DNA from 4 places in the Chryseobacterium sp. StRB126 genome. Region 4 is predicted to be linked to each of the others. Evidence: riboswitches for the same ligand, from Rfam matches in the RefSeq annotation. Region 4 holds a riboswitch; each other region holds the start of a gene.
What was found. A riboswitch is a leader RNA that binds a small molecule or an ion and turns the genes downstream of it on or off. The one in region 4 is predicted to bind cobalamin.
Positions count from the first base shown of each region.

Region 1: linked by a shared signal. The riboswitch ahead of CHSO_RS00740 (TonB-dependent receptor plug domain-containing protein) and the one ahead of metE (5-methyltetrahydropteroyltriglutamate--homocysteine S-methyltransferase) in region 4 are both predicted to bind cobalamin.
Region 2: linked by a shared signal. The riboswitch ahead of CHSO_RS08005 (T9SS type A sorting domain-containing protein) and the one ahead of metE (5-methyltetrahydropteroyltriglutamate--homocysteine S-methyltransferase) in region 4 are both predicted to bind cobalamin.
Region 3: linked by a shared signal. The riboswitch ahead of CHSO_RS19235 (acyl-CoA thioesterase) and the one ahead of metE (5-methyltetrahydropteroyltriglutamate--homocysteine S-methyltransferase) in region 4 are both predicted to bind cobalamin.

Region 1 covers NZ_AP014624.1:147,415-152,486, forward strand. The annotation lists gene CHSO_RS00730 (hypothetical protein) at 1-166, opposite strand, end outside; gene CHSO_RS00735 (YncE family protein) at 182-1,318, opposite strand; gene CHSO_RS00740 (TonB-dependent receptor plug domain-containing protein) at 1,315-3,411, opposite strand; cobalamin riboswitch at 3,470-3,657, opposite strand; gene CHSO_RS00745 (cytochrome-c peroxidase) at 3,752-4,795, opposite strand; gene CHSO_RS00750 (MbnP family protein) at 4,812-5,072, opposite strand, start outside.
Region 2 covers NZ_AP014624.1:1,764,488-1,769,559, forward strand. The annotation lists gene CHSO_RS08005 (T9SS type A sorting domain-containing protein) at 185-1,300, opposite strand; cobalamin riboswitch at 1,366-1,560, opposite strand; gene CHSO_RS08010 (esterase-like activity of phytase family protein) at 1,797-3,065, shown strand; gene tpiA (triose-phosphate isomerase) at 3,263-4,021, opposite strand; gene CHSO_RS08020 (TerB family tellurite resistance protein) at 4,098-4,445, opposite strand; gene CHSO_RS08025 (DUF6058 family natural product biosynthesis protein) at 4,448-5,072, opposite strand, start outside.
Region 3 covers NZ_AP014624.1:4,273,853-4,278,924, reverse strand. The annotation lists gene CHSO_RS19245 (XAC2610-related protein) at 1-393, shown strand, start outside; gene CHSO_RS19240 (HD domain-containing protein) at 401-991, shown strand; gene CHSO_RS19235 (acyl-CoA thioesterase) at 1,041-1,424, opposite strand; cobalamin riboswitch at 1,540-1,721, opposite strand; gene CHSO_RS19230 (hypothetical protein) at 1,754-2,551, opposite strand; gene CHSO_RS19225 (hypothetical protein) at 2,610-3,629, opposite strand; gene CHSO_RS19220 (hypothetical protein) at 3,747-4,409, opposite strand; gene CHSO_RS19215 (endonuclease MutS2) at 4,545-5,072, opposite strand, start outside.
Region 4 covers NZ_AP014624.1:3,046,838-3,051,909, reverse strand. The annotation lists gene CHSO_RS13795 (RNA polymerase sigma factor) at 1-273, shown strand, start outside; gene CHSO_RS13790 (anti-sigma factor domain-containing protein) at 275-1,081, shown strand; gene metE (5-methyltetrahydropteroyltriglutamate--homocysteine S-methyltransferase) at 1,181-3,484, opposite strand; cobalamin riboswitch at 3,658-3,844, opposite strand; gene CHSO_RS13780 (Lrp/AsnC family transcriptional regulator) at 4,034-4,495, shown strand; gene CHSO_RS25965 (bacteriocin-like protein) at 4,716-5,000, opposite strand.

The sequences.
Region 1 (5,072 bases), 2.6 Mb from region 4:
AACGCTCAATAGTATAGGCTGTATCTAATTTAAAAGAAGGGGGGATTACTTCCGGATCGGTAGGAATCGCTGTAACCTCATCATCATTTTGACAGGAGGTTACCATCCCTGCTAAAAAAAAGGATAAAAGCCCGGTTGTTATGTACTTAATTGTTTTTTTATTCATGTCTATCAGTTTTGTTTAATTGTATAAAAAGGCAAAGTGGGCAGGGATATTTCCGCCTTCGGTTTTCCATTTAAAATGTCCGTTTTTATCAAAGCAGTATACAAATCCCATGGATACATAGTTTCGGGCATCTGTAATATAAATGTCTTCTGTGATAGGATTGACGGCAATTCCGTATGGTGTTTTAATCAGGTCTTCATATTCCTTATCAATAATCCGGTTGGAAATGACCTGCTCTGTCTTTACATCTATAATTCCATATGTTTTTACGTAGGAATGGGTATTGTAGTTGAATTCATTTCCATAGTAATACAGCTTATCGTTCACGATAGTCATCTCGCTCACTGCAATATGAAAATCTTTTTTAATGTTTCCTGTTGCTGCATCTACCAGATATAAATTGGAAGGAACATTATAATAATCTCCTCTTGATGTTATATACAGATCCCCGTAATTATCTTTTTTAAGACGATGAAGATTAATGGCGACATCAATTTTTTTCTTTTCTGTGAAAGTGTTCAGATCGATTACTGAAACAGTTTTATCATAATTCGGAACCATATATCCTCCGGAATTAGCTACAAATAACTGATTCCCTACCACTTCCATTTCTTCAGGCTGATATCCTACAGTTACATCTCTTTTGATAGACAGGGATAAAGTGTCTATTTCCACAACTTTTCCTTTGGGAGCTAATGGGTTGATATCTACAGGGCCTGCATAGCTGCTGGCATAAGCATTTCCATCCTTGAAGGTTAAATATCTACAGTTCTGTAAATAGATCGATTTAATGTGCTTGGCTGTTTTCGCCTCAAGGACTTCGATGGTATTGGAAACATTCACCACAATGTACATTTTGCTTCCATAAATCTTAATATCATTTCCTACATCTCCCAGTTCTTTCAAAACATTCGGATTGATTTCGGAATAGATATTTCTGAAATAGGTTCCTTTGGTATAATCAAAGAAATCAAGGGTACATTTATTACTTCCCATGTTCCCTTCGTTTAATACATAGAATCCTTTTATGGTTGTTTTCTCAACGGGATTAAGTCCCTCCACTACTTCCATAGGAATGATCGTGTCATCTGTACGACAGGAAGTAAGGGCAATGAATACAAAAAATAAAAAACACAGATTTAGCTTCTTCATAGTGTAAAATTTAAAGTGAGTCTGAAATTTCTTCCCGGCATGGGATAATTCAGGACAACGTCATAATATTGATTAAAGACATTGTTCATTTCAAGGTTTATTTTAAAAGGATGCCCGGCAAGGCTTAGTTTTCTCTGAACAGAAAGATCGTGGGTATACCAGGGCTGAATATAGTTATAGCGGATATTATCCTGCTGTCCGTCATATCTTTCCCCAACATAGATTGTACTATAATTAAAACTCCAGTCTTTATAATCTGCCATTAGGGTAAAAGATCCGCTATGCTTTGGTGTATACGGAATCTGCTCCCCGAAATAGGTTTCCTTAACCCCTTTAGTGATTGTTTTATCCTGGGCACTCTGATAAGTATAAGCTAATAATGGCCTAAGTTTCACCTTCCCAAGCATTAATTCCGTCTGAACATTTACGTCTGCTCCTATAATTTCAACCTTTCCCAGATTGAGCATCATCCAACGAAACATATTGGTGGTAGGGATGGCCACGATCTTATCTGTTACCCTGTTATAATACCCATCAACCTTTACATACAGCCCTTTGAATAAAGACTTGTCATACTTTTTCTGATAGGTAAAACCAAGATCATACTGATGGGTAAATTCCGGTTTCAGAAAAGTATTTCCAACGCTGGTATAATACAAATCGTTAAATGTTGGGAGCCTGAAGATATTTTTATAGAAAGCTCTAAGGGTAAGTTCCGGTATAGAAGCAGGCTGATAGCTCATGAAGAAAGCAGGAGTCCATTCTCTTCTGTCATCAGGTTTGATATTCATTTTGACCTTTTCTGAAGTAAATGTACCTAACAAGCTTCCCAAGAATTTAAATCTGTTCCACTGATAGGTTGTGGCCAATGCAACCAGGCTTGTATAACGGGTAGGATAAGAAAAATTATACAAATCAGCATCAAGGTTATTGTACTGGAAATCTCCGTTTAAACTGACATCCCAATTAGGGGTAATTGAATATAAATTGGAAGAGGAAACATAAACCTCCCTTTGAATATAAGTATTTTTCGCAGGCATCCCGGATTGAGATCGTACCGTATCATTGAAATAAGTGTAATCATAGGCAAATTTTGCCTTCAGCTGTGTTTCAAACTTAGGAAACAGCTTTTTCCTGAAATTGGCCTGTACAAAATAATTTTCATCCAACATTCTTGCTCCTCTGGCCTTAAAGCGATTTTTCACAATAGGGGCAGGAATCCCACGGTTTGAAATATAACCATAACCTCGAATATTCCAGTTTCCGTTATTCAAAGTTCCATTCACAGATGTTTCAAAGCGTTTTGCTTTAATATCTGAATCATATCTTTTAGAAATGGTATCAGAAGCTGTTGTACCATTGGGAAACTTCCTGCCATAACGAAATTTGTAAAGACCATCGCTCTGGAGAAATTCTGCACTAAAGCTTGCTGCTATCCGTTTTGATATCTTCTGCTCTAACCGAAAAGAAGGATTAAATAAATCAATGGAGGCACTTTTGGCTCTTATGGTAAGATTGGTTTTTCTATTTCCTGTAAATACTGGTGTTTTGGGTTGTAAATAAATTGATCCTGATGACCCGAAGTCTTTTGCGGGTTGGAAAATCTCACTTTTCTGCCCGTTGTACAATGAAATTTCTTCCAGATCATCCAGAGAATATCTTCCCAGGTCTACCAATCCGTTTTGGGCATTACCTAATTGAATACCATCATAGAATACTCCTACATGCTGGCTGCCCATACTTCGGATATTGACGGTCTTCAAACCACCCATTCCACCATAATCTTTGATCTGAATTCCTGAAAAGTACCTCAACGCATCGGCAACAGAGTGGCTGTTCAGCCTTTCGAGCTCTTCGCCCTGTAAAGTCTGGGCCGGTAAGATCTCCTTAAAGTTCTTTTTGTAAATATTGACCGCCTTTATAGCTTCTTCTTTAATAGTATCTTTTTTCTTGGTTTGAGAAAACAAGAATTGTGATGTTAACACACTTATTGTGAAAACAATTTTATGAAGTTGAGATGTAGTCAGTTTTGCCACCATTAGCTCATTCAGGGATAATGATGACGCTAATGGATATAAGAAAAGCAATGACAAAGCACAGCATTTACTGCACAGCATCATTGTAGTCCTAAGCTTTATTCCACGAAAGCGTCAAACGTTTATTTATTCTGGCAGGTCTTCTGACTTACTCCATTTTTGAAATCCTTCCCATTCGTAAAAACAGTGGATATATTCTTCAAAAACTTTGGCGTGGAGCTTACAGCAGCGGGTCTGTTCCGGATTTTCACCGGATTCCCTTTTAAGAGCCTGTTACGGCTCACCAAATTTCGGCAAAGATATAAAAATCCTGCCAGATACAATGTGATGCAGAATAAAATGATTATCAATGCATAAACATGAAAAATCCCGTTAGCTTGTAACGGGATTTAAACAATCAATTTCTATTGGAGTTTCTTTGCTTATCTTTCACAAATTCACGGTCGCTCAAAGTTTTCATAAACAAGATAAGATTAGTCTTTTCCTGTTCTGTGAGAGGAATTGTGTTTCCATTGTTTTTAAAGATAGGATCAAGATTATCAGCATCCAGAACCCCTTTATCAAAATAATCAAGAACGGCTTTTAAAGTTGGAAACTGCCCGAAACTTCCATAAGGAGCCGTATATTCTACATTTCTTAATGAAGGAACCCTAAAGCTCATATAATCTTGCGGAAGACCTGTTACTCTCCCACGTCCTGCCTCATTGGTATTGGTATTTAGTGGAAATCCAATATTTCTGAAGCTCTGATCGGTAAAAAGCTCTGTGCTATGGCAGCTTACACATTTTTGTTGAAAAGTCCGGTACCCCTGAGCTTCGTTATCTGTAAAAGTTTCCCCTTCATTTCGTTTTACTTTATCATACTTGCTATTAGCGGAAATTAGCGTGTATTCATACTGTGCAATACTTTTATAAATTCTTTCCGGAGTAACGGTTTCATCTCCAAAGGCTTTTCTGAATAAATCTTTATATAGAAGATCATCCTTTATTTTACCAATGACTTCCAAAATAGAAGAACCCATTTCTTCATGAGTGATAATAGGAACCAGCGATTGGTTTTCCAATTGAAGAATATTCCCGTCCCAATTATAAAACTTCATAAACATCATGTTCTGAATAGTCGGTACATTCCGCAGCCCTACTCTATTCTGAATACCTATCGCCTGAACATTGTTATCCGCAAAAGCATTTCCCTGAATGTGACAGCTGGAGCAGGAAATGGTATTATCTGCACTCAGTCTTTTTTCATGAAATAGCTTCTCTCCCAGCTCCACCCCATATTTTGTAGGTCTATTGGAATTCACCGAAGTATTGAGCTCCGGAAACCCCAAAGGAATATTGAGTGATAATTGCGGATTATCAAGCGGAACCGGCTCATAATGATCGTTATTACAAGAGATTAACAGTATAAAAATCGCTAAAATACTTATTCCTTTTTCCATTGCAGCTGGGATAAATCTAGTTTTCAACACTGCTTACAGAAAACATTCCGGAAATATCACTGGAACCATTTCCACCTAAGTTATCCACAAACTTTATCATTTGATTGGCTGTATGGATATTCGGAGTGGCATTACCATCTGATCCTGTTCCGGTAACCAATACAATGGTGTTGATTTTACCTGTCAATAATTTATCAAAGTCTGCTTTAACAGTAATTTTAGGTGCTTTGTTATCTACTATTGCATTTTTAGGCAAGTCTAAGGTAACCTCCCTGTA
Region 2 (5,072 bases), 1.3 Mb from region 4:
AATCATACTGAGAAACGCATCCAATTGGGATGCGTTTTTTGTTTTAGCCACGAATGCCGAATTTTATTTAGAAGATTCATGCCGAAATAAATATAATGAAGAATATCACAATTGAAGACGCGATATTCCCCTCCTCTGGACGAGTGTCAAAAATTCAAAGAATTTTTTGACTGGGTGGTTATTTCTACTTCTTCACAACCTTATGAACAGTAGCCCCATTCTTCGTCTTAATCTCTACCCAATACACCCCAGTATTTAAAGGTTTAACATTAATCTTAGCTGTCTGGGAAGTCAGTACTTTTTGTCCTAAAGATGAGTAAATATTAATTTCTTTGATATTTTCAGATGTTTTAACCTGAATAAAATCACTCGTTGGATTAGGATAAATATTGAATGATGCTTTCTTATTTATTGAGGCAACAGACAATGTAGCATTACTTGCTTCAGTAGGTGTGAAAGGTCTTCTGTCTCCAAAGCTTAATCCAAACCATGTATTGTTACTCAATTGGACTTGGCTCAGATCAGCCTTGTTCTGCCAGCTGGAAAGATCTTTTCCGGTGTATAATTTCCAGCTTTCTGTTCCGGAGTTGTTTCCAGTAAAGGTATTTAATGACAAATTGGAAATCTGATTATTGCTGGAAATAAAATTGAAATAAGGAGCCTGAGCTTGGATAAGCTCTAGGGCCTGCACTGCTGTCAGAGTACCATTGTACTGAATTCCAAAAACAAAAGAGTTGGCATTGCCATTAGAATTATGGGTTCCAAAATCAAGAACAACAAGACTTTTATTGGTTCCTGTTCCAATCCAATGGGTAATTTGAGATGAGGTATACCATTGAGAGCTGTAGGCTGGCACTGGAGTTGATGGTGGAATATCAATGAAGTCAAGACCATAAGTAATACCAAACCATAGCCCGTCTGTTAAAGCCGTATATCCTACACCATTATTTTGATTGGACATATTTCCGGAATTTGACCCGGTCCAGGTAATCCAGTAATCATCTGTACTTGGAGTATGGTGATTGTACTTGAAACTGTACAGAAATCCTGAAGGAATGTCAGCCTCTATTTTAGGTTCTGCAGCCGCAATAGCGTTAATCATGTCTTCGGCCATTAAATTATCACCATCAAAACGATAGCCCCAAACATAAGATGTAGGCGTATTGTTGTCATTGAAATCGGCAATGAAATAAGCCTTTTTAGAACCGGTTCCTACCCAAAACTTGATGTCGTTTTCTGTGAATTGGGCAAAGAAAAACTGCGTACAAAGCAGTAAGAAAAAAAAATAGATTTTTCTCATGATATAATTAAATTAAAGTTTTATTCCCGAAACTTATGTATTAACAGAATTATCTTTAATTCTGAAATCTAAATTGTGTTCAAGGCAGGTCTCCTGGCTCGCATCCTATAGCCAACCTTCCCGGATGTTGATCCAGTGGTACATTTTAATAGCTATAGGTAAAAACAGCTTACAGTTGCGGGTACAGCTCAAGATTTGAATGATATTCTCACTTGATTCCCTATTGTGAACAGTGTTCAACCTTAAAAACGGTGCAAATATATCATATAAATTTTGATATCTGTTTTGTGAATTATAGATCTGTTTCCAGTGTTTTTAATGATGGATTTTATTGATTGATAATGAATTGGTGTTTTGTTTTTGATTTTTCCGGGTAATTAAGGTGTTTTGTTGTTTATATTGAATTCATCTCAAGGTTCTATTGTTAAAATAGAATTATTATTGCATTCAAGATCAGTTTACAATCAATTTATACTTTCGCGCCATAAAAGTTAATATGAAAAAGTTATTATTATCTGCTTTGGTGATGTCTACACTATGGTCATGCAGCAAAGACGATGACAACAATATAAATAATCAGGATATTAATTACTCTAAACTTCCTCAGGAGTTTCCTTTTACAACACTGGCAACAGTGAACGGAGTAGATGTAATTAATGGTGGATTCGGCTCCGGAGCGGCAGCTCATCCTACAAGAAAAGGAGAATTTTATGTTATTACAGACCGTGGCCCAAATACTGATTTTAAAAGCGGAAAGAAATTTTTAACACCTAATTTTACTCCAACCATTATGCATTTTAAAATTAATGCTGAAGGAAAAGTGGAAGTTATTAAATATATTAAGCTTAAAAATCCATCCGGACAGCCTATTACAGGGCTTCCAAACCCAGCAGGAATGGGAAGTACAGGCGAAATAGCCTATGATGCAGCAGGAAATGAGCTGGGTACGGATAAATATGGGTTAGACAGTGAAAGTATTGTAGCAGCACCAGATGGTACATTCTGGGTTTCTGATGAATATGGTCCACACATCGTTCACTACAATGCCGATGGAGTAGAGATGGAAAGAATAAGCCCAATGGGTGTGAACACAGGAACAAGAAAATTACCAGCTGTTTTAGCGAAAAGAAGAGCCAACAGAGGAATGGAAGGACTTTGTATGACTCCAGATGGAAAAACATTGGTAGGAACAATGCAGTCAATGATGTTTGTTCCATCAAAAGCTTTGGCAACCAATGCAACTTTAACGAGAATTGTAACTTTTGATATTAATACCGGACAAACGAAACAATATCTGTATAAACAAGATGGTGGCGCTTCTGATTCAGTTTGTGACATTACAGCATTAGGGAGTAATGAATTCCTTGTGATTGAAAGAGACGGTAATTTCGGAACGCAGGGTGGAATTAAAAAAGTATACAGAATCAACCTAAGCGAAGCAACAGACGTAAATGGAACCGACCTTGCAGCCGTAGATGGAATGAAAATAAACGGCAAAGCTCTGGAACAGTGTACCTGGGACGAGCTTACCACAGCAGGAATTAAACCTGTTTCTAAAAAATTAGCCGTAGATCTGGTTGCAAAGCTGGGCTATGAACATGATAAGTTTGAGGGAATTGTTTATTTAGGAAATAATAAACTGGCTGTTTTTAATGATGATGATTTTGGAGTGGTAGATGACGGAGCCGGAAATGCTAAAGCTAAAATCCTTCCTAAAACAGGGAAGGTTGACAAAGGAACTATGTATATAGTCGATATTCAATAATTAGATTTTTTTAACGGAAAACGGCGGGATTTATTCCGCCGTTTTTTATTGTATCTAGATTGAATAATTCAATAGAAACGGGCTTCAGCCCGTTTAAAAGATAAAAATAAATTTCCATTGGCTTTAGCCAAAACGTATAATAAAAGCCCTTGAAGATTACTCCAAGGGCTCTATTTTCTATATATTGTTCTTATCAATTAATTGAAACCCTCAATAATCTTAGAGAAATCCTCTAATTTCAAAGCGGCACCTCCAATCAGACCACCGTCAATATCCGGCTGAGAGAAAATTTCTTTCGCATTATCCGGCTTCACAGAACCTCCGTAAAGGATAGAAACCTCATCAGCTACTTCCTGACCGTACTTAGCAGCAATGATGCTTCTGATGTGTGCATGAATTTCCTGAGCCTGCTCAGGGGTTGCTGTTTCTCCCGTTCCAATAGCCCAAACCGGTTCGTAAGCAATTACTACTTTTTTAATCTCTTCAGCAGAAAGTGTGAAAAGAGCTACTTCAGTTTGATTTTTAACCACTTCAAAGTGCTGTCCTGCTTTTCTCTGCTCAAGAGTTTCTCCGTTGCAATAGACAGGAATAAGACCTTTTTCAAGAGCCAATTTGATTTTTCTGTTACAGTGAGAATCTGTTTCACCATGGTATTGTCTTCTTTCAGAGTGCCCGATTAATGAACCTGTTGCATCGATGGATTCTAACATATCAGCGGAGATTTCTCCTGTGTATGCACCGCTTTCGTGTTCGCTCATATCCTGAGAGAATACTCCGATTTCATCCTTTTCAAAGATGTCTTTAGCCATCATTAAATATAAAGATGGTGGAGCGATCCAAACTTCACAGTTGGTTGCATTATTGTTTTTATAGCTTAGTAACTGAATCATCAATTGTTGTGCATCAATTACATTTTTGTTCATTTTCCAGTTGCCTGCAACTATTTTTCTTCTCATAAGATTTATATTGATTTATTTTACTTTTTAATTAAACTCACTTTTTGAATCTGTGAGATCTTTGATTTGAAGAGGATTATAATCCCCATAAGTTTTTCAACAGAACATAGAATGTGTGCTCTTCTTCAGTTACCTTGTTGTCTGCTTTAATCAGAGACTTGGCAAACTGAGCAAACTTTACACGCTCATCTGCTGTAGAATCCTCATGAAAGCATCTTGCATGGAATTCAAAGTGATCTTTCCATTCCTCAGGCTGTAAAAGAGCCAATGTTTCAAGTTCATTATCAAGGTTCATTCTGAATGGAAACTCATCTGCCAGATATTGTTGTACCAGCATTCCCTCTTCAGGAGCAAATTCTCCGTCCACAGAAGAAAGGATCATTAATAAGTGGTAGCCGGCGATAGATTTATTTGATTTTTGCATATTCAATATTTCTTTACTAAATGTTCTAAATTGTTTTTTTCTAAAATGCTGTCGAGGTATTTCCCTCTGCTGCTTGTTTTTCTTTGATAGGGAGCAAATCTCTCTGCCACTTCATTGAATTCTTCATTCAATTTCATAAGCTCTTTTATTTCACTTGCTGCAAGGGTTTTTTGAGAAAATATTTCATTGAATTGGATTAATTTTTTTACTGCAATTTCTTTTTTTACAATGTCTTCTTCAGTAGAATGGAGTGTACAGATTCCATAAATTCCGTTACAATAAGCAGTCCATTCACTTTCAAAGATTTCATTAAGCTTTTCCTGATTAGAAAAGTCATCTTTGAAAATATCATTATAAGCAAAACGTTTATCAGAATGAGCCATTAAGTTTTGAATAAATTTTTCTTTAAATTCGGCTTTATACTTTTGTGGATCATTCAGATTCTTATTTTTTTGAATCAGTGAAATACAGCTTTTGCTGAAATATTTTTCAGTGATTTCACTTTGAAACTCATCGTTAAGGGGTGATGTAATTTTTATATTTCGTGAAATAATATAAGAAGCTTCCGGAACTAAATGATTCTGGATAAGTACAACCAGTTCATCTTTAGTGATCCCTGCTATATTA
Region 3 (5,072 bases), 1.2 Mb from region 4:
GGTGACTTTAATTTTGACGGAACGGAAGACCTTGCCATAAGAAATGGTAATATGGGAAATTACAGTTCAGCATCTTATGATGTGTATGTATTTAATAGTACCAGAATGGCTTTTGTAAAAAGTAAAGAACTTACCGACCTGGGATCAAATTATTTTGATTTCTTTGAAACAGATCCGGTTCGTAAACGTATCATTACTTTTGGAAAGGATGGGTGCTGCCGATTTTTCACCACAGAATTTGAAGTAATTCCTCAAAAAGGACTTGATAAGGTGCTTGAAAAAGAAGAGGACAGCAGCGAAGATGGTTATGTGAAAGTTATTATAAAAGAAAAGAAAAACAATAAATGGACTACCAGAACCAAGGTATATCCATCAGATCAATACAATAGATAAAAGTAAGATGAAGATTCAAAAAGAGATTGATTTTATCCTGGCAGTAGATGCCCTGAAAAATGTACAGCGAAGAAATTATAATGCAGATGATTCCAGAAGAGAGAATACAGCAGAGCACTCGTGGCAGATCATTATTTTAGCACAAATCCTTTATCCTTATGCGAAAAATAGAACGGATATAGATTTGTTGAGAGTGATTAGAATGCTTTCCATTCATGACCTTGTGGAGATTGAAGCAGGAGATACTTTCCTTTTCGATGAAGCCGCTATGGTAGGGAAGTTTGAAAGAGAAAAGATTTCTGCACAGAAGATCTTCGGAATTCTGGATGAACCTTTACGTTCGGAATTCTTTAACCTATGGCTTGAATTTGAAGAAGAAGCTACTCCGGATGCAATTTTTGCTTGTTCCATCGATAGAATTATGCCATTCATTCTGAATTCCCATACTTCAGGAAAAAGCTGGACGGAAGCTGGAGTTACCGAAAAGCAAATCAGAAATATGCTTGAAAATGCTATTAACAGAGCATCAGATGAAATGGGAGAGGCTTTTGAACTGCTGCTGAACAGAAGTCTGGAAACAGAAAAAGTTTTAAAGTAAAAAGGATATAAAGTTTCGGGCGGCCAAAGGCCGCCCGAAACTTTTGTATTTATAGTATCTGGATTGGTTTCTTGAATTCATCAATCGCTACAAAAGTAAAATCACCTACAATTGCTTTTTCTCTTTCGTAAGAGTACATTTGTTCTGTGTAGATTTCAACGTTTACCTTCATACTGGTTTTTCCAACGTATGAAACTTTTCCGATAAGCTCTACGATTGTTCCTGCAGGAATTGGCTTTTTAAAATCGATTTTGTCACTGCTTACTGTTACCACTCTTTTTCTTGCGAAACGGGTTGCTGCAATAAAGGCTACTTCATCCATCAGCTGCATGGCAGTACCTCCGAAAAGGGTATCGTAATGATTGGTTGTGTTAGGGAAAACCGCTTTGAAGATTCTGGTTTCGGCAGCTTCAATTCTTTCTTCTGTAGTCATATTTCATTATTAATTAAGGCGAAATGAAATCGTATCAAAACAACAGAATAATGACAGGAACTTTGGAAATCCCTGAAACAATCCATCAGATCAATAAAACTTCAAATCGCGAAAGTTTCTTGTTTAAGAAATCGGCAGGTCTCCTGACTTGTAACATCATTTATCTCCTTCCCATGCCTCGCACAGTGGATCTTTTGATAAAGACTTCAGTTACTTACAGTTGCGCGACAGTCCGTGATTTTCACACGGTTCCCTTTTAATCTGCGGTTATGCAGAACCAGTTTCTGTGATGAATAAGCGTAAACTTTTTCGGTGCAAAAATAATGAATTTATTCCGGATTATGATAAATAATCTGGCTGATTACTCTTCCCTTCTTGATGGTCCAAAGAGTAGTATATCTGTATTCTCCTGTGCCATTAGTCATATAAAGGAAGATATTGTCATTGTCTAAAGAAGTTACTCCTACGTTATTAAAGTCCATGGTAGGCTGGAACATATTTTTAATAGCTTCTCTTACAAAAACAGAACCTCTTCCAGGCTGTTGAAGCCTGATCGACTTGATCTCAGTCATTCCTTCAGGAAGATCATTTCCAATTCCCCATGGCTTTACTTTATCAATGGTAAGAAGTTTTCCTTCTGCGTCTTTTTCCTTCTTGCGGTAACCGGCATTGGATGGATACACATCAATAACAACCTTGCTTCTTTGGGCGGTAGGAATCTTAGGATCGGAATTATCTGTGAAGATGAGTGATCTTCCGTTTTTAGATTTAGAAGGAGTATAGGCTGGAAGCTGATCCACAAAGGCGATACGTTCTTTATTTACCATTCCCTCTTTGTCAAGCGTTTCATAGCGTACAAACGGTTTGTCTTCGTCTTGTTTTTCAGGATATTTAATCCAGATCCATTCCGTTTCTCCCGGAGCAGGTTTTACATAAACAAAAACATCCCCTTTACGCATACGGATCTTGTCTACAATTTTTCTGTAGTTATCCTTATGTACGCGTACATTGGCATATCCTTCTTCAGCTTTTACAACCCCAAAAGGAACTTTGTTCTGACCTTTAACGAAGGCTAAAGAAAAAATACTGAATGCAGATAGATAAAACGCTTTGTTTACTGAAATCATCTTAATAAATTTTAGATTTCCAAATATATAAATTAAATGCTTTTCAGCAGTATACAGACTATTTTTTAATTTGATTAATATCCATTGTATAAATTTCGTTCGCGAGAATTTTGTCGAAAACAAACTGAGGTTGAGTATAAATATCAACTTTATCAATTGTTTGTACAGAAAACTGACCTGTTCCAATCATTTTCTCGGTTTGCTTTTTCTTGCTTTCATCAGACATCATAAAGAAGAGTGATTTAAGTCTTTTTCCTTCATTACGCTTGTAGTAAAGGTTTTCTTCGCGTTCAAAATTTTTATCTTCAGAATATTTCGCATTGTCGATGAGGCTTTTTCTATCTTTCCCTCTCATATCGTCTATTAATAAAAGGTCTTTATGTTTATTTACAAAAGCTCTTGGAAACAGAAAGCTTAATACCGGGCTTGAAATCAGTTTACTGAATGCCATACTTCCTATGAATCTGGGCTCAGTTTCAGGATAGAACATAAATGCTTTTACAACGGATAAACTCATCCAGTTAAAAGCTTTTGCTCCCAATAAACCTGAACATCCGTTTGTTACAATACGTACTTCTTCAATATGCTGCCTTTCCTGCTTCAAAATCTCACTGGGAATGATAGAAGTTACGTAATCTGCCTTTTCTCCAAACTCCTCTTTTTCCATTGGAAAAATTTCATTGCCATTGCTTTCTCTTTTGGGAAGATGGGTTCCGCCAAATCCAATTCGGTCTACAGCTATAACATGAAATATTGTATTGATATCCTTATTCTTGAAATAATCTAAAAAATAACCGGAATTTTTTCCACTGTCATGAACTAAGAAAAGATAAGGCTTTTTACGTCCGGTTTCCGGATTGGGAGCTACATTTTCATTCCCTCGATTCGTAAGATAGCGAATGCTGTATCCTCTTAAATTAATAGAATCATAAACAGGGGCTTTCAGATTTTCTTTTTTGAAAATGTTGTTGATGTCTTCCTGTGAATAATCCGGATATGAAAAATGGTACTTGGTCCATATAAAAGCAATCCAGATTAAAATGAAGGCAAGAATTCCTAATGTAATTTTTTTCAACATTTTCTTTGAAAGATACAAAAAGCTATAGACTTGAAGGATTTTACAATAGATGTAATTCTAAATAAAAAAGAGTGTCTGAACCCAACACTCTTTCTTTATCTGTAAATATTTTTTCTTTTAAGATTCTGTATCTTGATTTGGAGAACCATAAATAGCTTCTCGATCATTTTTAAGGTAATAAGAAAACACTCCAAAGAATAGCAGTACAATCAGAAATAATGTTCCACATACATAAAAAGCAGTTCCAAAACCATAACTGATAGTCACTCCGCCTCCTAATCCCATTCCTATTTTATTGTTTCCAAGCCCTTCCATCTTGGATTGGAAAGTCAAATAGAAAGTAAGCAAAGAAATAAGTCCTGCTAAGGAAACTGCAATATGGTAGATATATTTTTTCTTAATACTTTTTACCAGCTGAATGATAATCCCGGCAATAGCTGCCAGAAAAGCGATGATAATAATCGGGCTTGGTGGAATATTTTCTTTCTCTTTTTTATTGTTGGATTCGTTCAGTGGTGAGTATTCAGAATCGGAATTTGAAGATTTATCACCTGAATTATTTCCGAAAGCAGAACCAAACGGAGAATTATTTTTCAGATTTTCTTTCATACGTTCATTCATTGTTTGCTGGGAAATTCCAGTTACCAGATCTGTTCCTTTGATAGACATTAAGGTGGTATCACCACATTTTATCAGGAAAAAAGGAAAGAAAAAACAGAGAATGATAACAGTATAACTCGGTATTGGAATAAGGTCCGAAAGTGCTTTTAATGGTTTCATAAATTATTGTTTTTGTTAAAAGTAGGGAAATTTTACGATAATGTATAAAAGAAAAAAGAGCATCCTAAGACGCTCTCTTCCATTATTGTATTCGGTTAATTTTCAAATTCTCAGATTAATCCATTTTCAAATTGATTAGATTCTCTCTAATTCATCTGCATCAATCGTCGTTTTGAAAGTTCCGTAATTCACAATCACCTTGTTTCTGGAAATTTTCTCAATCGTTCCTACGCTGGTACTTCCGGTAATTCGGACACGTTGGCCTTCCTTCATCCAGACTGCGCGGTCACTTTTACGTTTTTCCTCCAGTTTTTCATTGGTTTCAGCAATTTTTTCAATCACATCTTCCTTTTTAAGCTGTTGCGTAATCTTTCTCTTCACCACCTGCAGACGCTTGGATTCATCCTTGTCAGCACCTATCTTTCTGAACTTTTCCTGTTCAAGAAGCTTCACAAAATCCTTTACAACATCTTTTCTGGACTTTCCTTTCGTATAACTGTCGATGAAAGTTTCAATCTTATTTCCAAATTGAAGTTTACGATGTTCCTCTTCATACAGTTTCTGGAAATTGAACAATTTCTGCTGAAGCTGTTCATTCAGTTTCTGAAGGTTATCACGTTTGTCCTCTACAGATTCTTTTCTTTCTGCAAGATCAGTTTTCAG
Region 4 (5,072 bases):
TTCCAGAACGAGCTTAAAAACCAACCCCTTCCCGATTTCGTATATAATAGTACAGAACTTTCAACAGTTAATAACTCAGTTGATTATATTGGATTTGACAATGTTCTTGAAAATCTGGAAGTTGATAAACAGGAGCTCATCAATCTTTCCTATTATCAGGGATATACACAGCATGAGATTTCTGAAAAGCTGAAGATACCGCTTGGGACAGTAAAAACAAAAATGCGGAATGCATTAATGAAATTAAAGGACTTGTTAAAAGATTATCAATAAATTGAACACTAAAGAATACATATCATCCGGAATTATAGAATCTTATATTCTAGGTCATGCTTCTCCTGAGGAAGCAGGCATTTTGGAGTGTGTGATGAAGAACAATGCTGAAGTAAAAGCCGCTTATGAAGAGGCTCAAAAAACATTGGAAAATCTTGCTACAGTACAGGCTATAACACCTCCAGACGATTTGAAATCTAAGATTTGGAGTAAAATCCAGAAGGAACAGGTTTTAGAAGAAGAAAAAAACTTTTCTCCAGAAGTTTCTGTTACTCCTTCTGTGGAAATACCTGAAGTTAGAAAAAGTATTCCTTGGAAAACTTTGGGTATTGCTGCTTCTGTTTTATTTTTTGCAAGTGTGGCCGGAAATCTTTTTTGGGTCAGTAAACAATCTGAAGTACAAAAAGAAATTGCAGTAATGAAGGCTGAGAAAAAATCTCAGGATTTGGCCATGCAGAAGATGAACCAGAAAATAACCATGTTTTCTAACCCTGATATGCAAATGGTCATGTTAAATGGTGTAGAGAATCATAAGGATGCTAAGGCAATGGTTTTCTGGGACAAAAAAACAAAAGCAGTTTACCTTAATGCAGAGCATTTGCCTAAGGCTCCTACAGGAATGCAGTATCAGCTGTGGGCTATAGAAGACGGAAAGCCGGTAAATGCTGGAATGTATTCGGAAGATAAAGACAGCCAGATTGCATTGGCCAGTATTTCAAAAGCACAGGCTTTTGCGATTACTTTGGAAAAAGAAGGTGGAAGTTCTGTTCCAACAATGAAAAACATGTTTGTAATGGGGGAAATATAAAGAAATAGATTAAAATTATTAATATTTCCAGTCTCTAAATAATGAAAAAACAAAAGCATCCCATCGGATGCTTTTGAAGTTTTATGGAATTGGAAATAGTTAAGATGCAAATTCTACAGAAGCCTCTTTAGCAGCAGCCACCATAGCAATTAAAGCCTTTTCGGTTTCTTCCCAATGCCTGGTTTTTAAACCGCAATCCGGATTTACCCAAAGCTGTTTTGCAGGAATTACCTGTTGTGCTTTGATGAGCAATTTTGTCATTTCTTCCTTGGACGGAACCCTTGGTGAATGGATATCATACACTCCCGGACCAATCTCATTAGGATATTTGAAGTCTGCAAAAGCGTGTAAAAGCTCCATTTGCGATCTTGAACATTCTATTGTAATCACATCAGCATCCATATCGGCAATATTCTTAATGATGTCATTAAATTCGGAATAGCACATGTGGGTATGGATTTGGGTAGTGTCTTCTACTCCACTTGCTGATATTTTAAACGCTTCAACAGCCCATTTCAGATAGTTCTGCCAATCAGTTTTTCGCAATGGAAGTCCTTCACGGATAGCTGGTTCATCAATCTGAATAATTCTGATTCCTGCTTTCTCCAGATCCTGAACTTCATCACGGATGGCCAAGGCAATTTGTTTACAGGTTTCGGAGCGGGGCTGATCGTCACGTACAAATGACCATTGTAGAATAGTAACAGGACCTGTTAACATTCCTTTTACCCATTGATTGGTTTGAGATTGGGCATATTGAGACCAGTAAATCGTCATAGGTTCCGGGCGGAAAACGTCTCCAAAAATGATCGGAGGTTTTACACAACGGCTTCCATAGCTTTGTACCCAGCCATTTTTAGTGAAGATAAACCCTTTCAGCTGTTCTCCGAAATATTCCACCATATCATTACGCTCATATTCTCCATGAACAAGAACATCAATTCCGATGTTTTCCTGCCAGCGAATGGTTCTCTGGGTTTCCTCTTTTAATAAAGCATCATATTGCTCTGCCGTTAATTCTCCTTTTTTGAATTTTGCTCTCCAGCTTCTTACTTCAGCAGTTTGTGGAAATGACCCGATAGTGGTTGTAGGAAATAATGGAAGCTGTAAGGTCTTTTGTTGCTCTTCTTTACGGATATTGAACGGATTTTTTCTTTGTGAATCTTGTTCCGTAACAGATGCTGCTCTTAATTTTACTTCTTCATTATGGATGAGTGGAGACGTTTTTCTGTCTGAAATTGCTTTCTTATTATCCTCAAAATCCTGTAAAATAGGACTTTCAGAGGTTCCGGATGCCAATTCTTTAAGGGATACCACTTCTTTTACCTTTTGTTTAGCGAAAGCCAGCCAGTTTTTTATTTCGGGATCGAGACTGGTTTCAAAGTCTACATCACATGGTGAATGCAAAAGTGAACTTGATGGAGCGATGAAAACCCTCTCAGGTCCCAATTTTTCAACTGCTTTTGTAATAAAAGACAACGATTTTTCATAATCATTTTTCCAGATGTTTCTTCCGTCTACCACTCCAAGAGATAAGCTCAGGTTTTCAGGAATAGCATGAAGAACGTCTTCTAACTGTTCCGGACTTCTTACCAAATCAATATGCAACACATTGACTGGAAGCGAAACTGAAAGTGATAAGTTGTTCTTTAGGCCTTCAAAATAAGTGGCTATAATGAATTTCAGTTTTGGGAACAGTCTTCTAAGCTCAGCGTACACAAAAGTATAGGTTTCTTGTGCTTTTTCTGTAATATCTAATGCAAGGAAGGGTTCGTCAAACTGAATCCATTCAGCACCTTGAGCCTGAAGTTTTGATAATATCTCTACGTAAACAGAGAGTAGATTGTGAGCAAGATCCAGTTTATCAAATCCTTCTTCTTTTTCCTTCCCTAACAGTAAATAAGAGATCAGACCGATAATCGCAGGTTTTGCATTGATTCCTGCCTGTTTAGCACCAGCAAATTCATTGAAAATTTTATCTGAAGTAAGCTTAAACTGCTGGTTGTTATAAAATTCCGGAACAATATAATGGTAATTGGTATCAAACCATTTGGTCATTTCCATCGCTGTAATGTCCAATCCGTCTTTCTGATAGCCTCTGGCCATCGCAAAATAAAGATCCAGTTCAGAATTGTTTTTTTTAAGCGCTACTTCATGATAGCGTGTAGGAATGGCTCCTATTACCAGGCTCATATCCAATACCTGATCGTAATAAGAAAAATCATTACACGGAATAAGATCTATTCCGGCTTCTTTCTGAAGGTTCCAGTTCTGGCTGCAGATAGTTCTTCCTGCTGTAAGAAGTTCTTCCAAAACAATTTTACCTGACCAATACTGTTCGCAGGCTTTCTTAAGTTCTCTTTTGCTACCAATACGCGGATAGCCCAGAATGTGAGTTTGCATTTTTACAAATTTTAGATTACACTTTATTTTAAAGCTCTTTAAAATGCTTCGGAATGCTTTGTAGGGTAAGAAAATCTCTGAAGTCAATGATACAGGCAAATAATACAATTCTCCAAAAGGAAAATGCATTGCCAATATCATCTGTATGACTCAAAAGCTTCAGACCGCGAAAGCATTGTCAATTCAGTAAAGGCAGGTCTCCTGACTTGTAACAGTTTCCGTCATCCTTCCCGCTTTTGGCAGTGGATATCCAAGGACAGAAACCTTTGGTGTGTTACTTACAGTTGCGCGACAGCTCGTGATTCTCACACGATTCCCTATTAATCTACGTTAAGTAAAACCTTTCCTGTTTGATGAAGATGGTAAAGAACTGATCTATTATCAATATTAAGTTTAATAATAGATTTTAATTTTGTGTAAAATTACTTAAACAGAATATATATTCAATTAAAAGTGTTTTATTCGGTTAATATTGCTTTTAGTTTGTATTTTAACAGGATATAATTCTGTAAATTTGAATGATTTTAAACCTTAAAAGAATAATATTCTGTGGAACAACTTGATGATAAGGATATAAAACTGCTGAAACTGCTTCAGAATAATGCAAAACTGACGGTTAAAGAGCTTGCAAAGGAGATTAATCTGTCCCCTTCTCCTGTTTTTGAACGGGTAAAAAGGCTTGAACAGGAAGGTTTTGTGAAGAGATATGCTGCCGTTTTGGATGCTGAAAAGCTTAACCGTGGATTTACGGTATTTTGTCAGATCAAATTAAAGATTCATGATCGTTCGGTAGGCTATGATTTTGTAAAAGAAATTCTGGAAATTCCAGAAGTGGCGGAATGCTACAACATTTCCGGAGATTTTGATTTTCTCTTAAAGGTTCAGGTTCGGGATATGAAGCATTACCAGGACTTTGTTTTCAATAAACTGGGTTCTGTAGATTCTATAGGAAGTACACACAGTACATTTGTAATGGCTGAAGTTAAGAATAATCACGGCCTTACTTTATAGAGCGAATGTAGCTATGAACGTGTAACCAATAAATAGTGTTCCGAATCTGAATCTTGTCCATTTTTAGTAGATTTTTCATTCCACTTTGTTTCATTCCATTTAGAATGACAATGACAAGAACTCTACAAGGTATTTGCTTAAACTGCAAAAGGATATGTCCAAAAAAACAAAACCGCTCTTTTCAGAGCGGTATATTTTTAACTTTTAATGGAGCTGCTGATTAGCAAGTAGAACCACACTCTAATAATTTGATGTGGATTACACCATTAACTACACATTGTGTTTGGCATAAAGCGTTTCCAACAACGGTACCTACACCGCCGATAACACCACCTACTGTAGAGCCTACACCGCCGACAACACCACCAACGATAGTACCTACTCCTCCGATAACGCCACCAACAACGCCACCTAGACCACCTAATAACCCTCCGATAGGATCAAGTAATCCTTCTCCTGAAATAGATTTTAGCTCGTTTCTGTCTAGTTTTTTGAAATTTTTCATGATTAAAATTTTATATGATTAATACATCACAAATATATGATAAATAATAATAAATCAATATTATTTTGAATA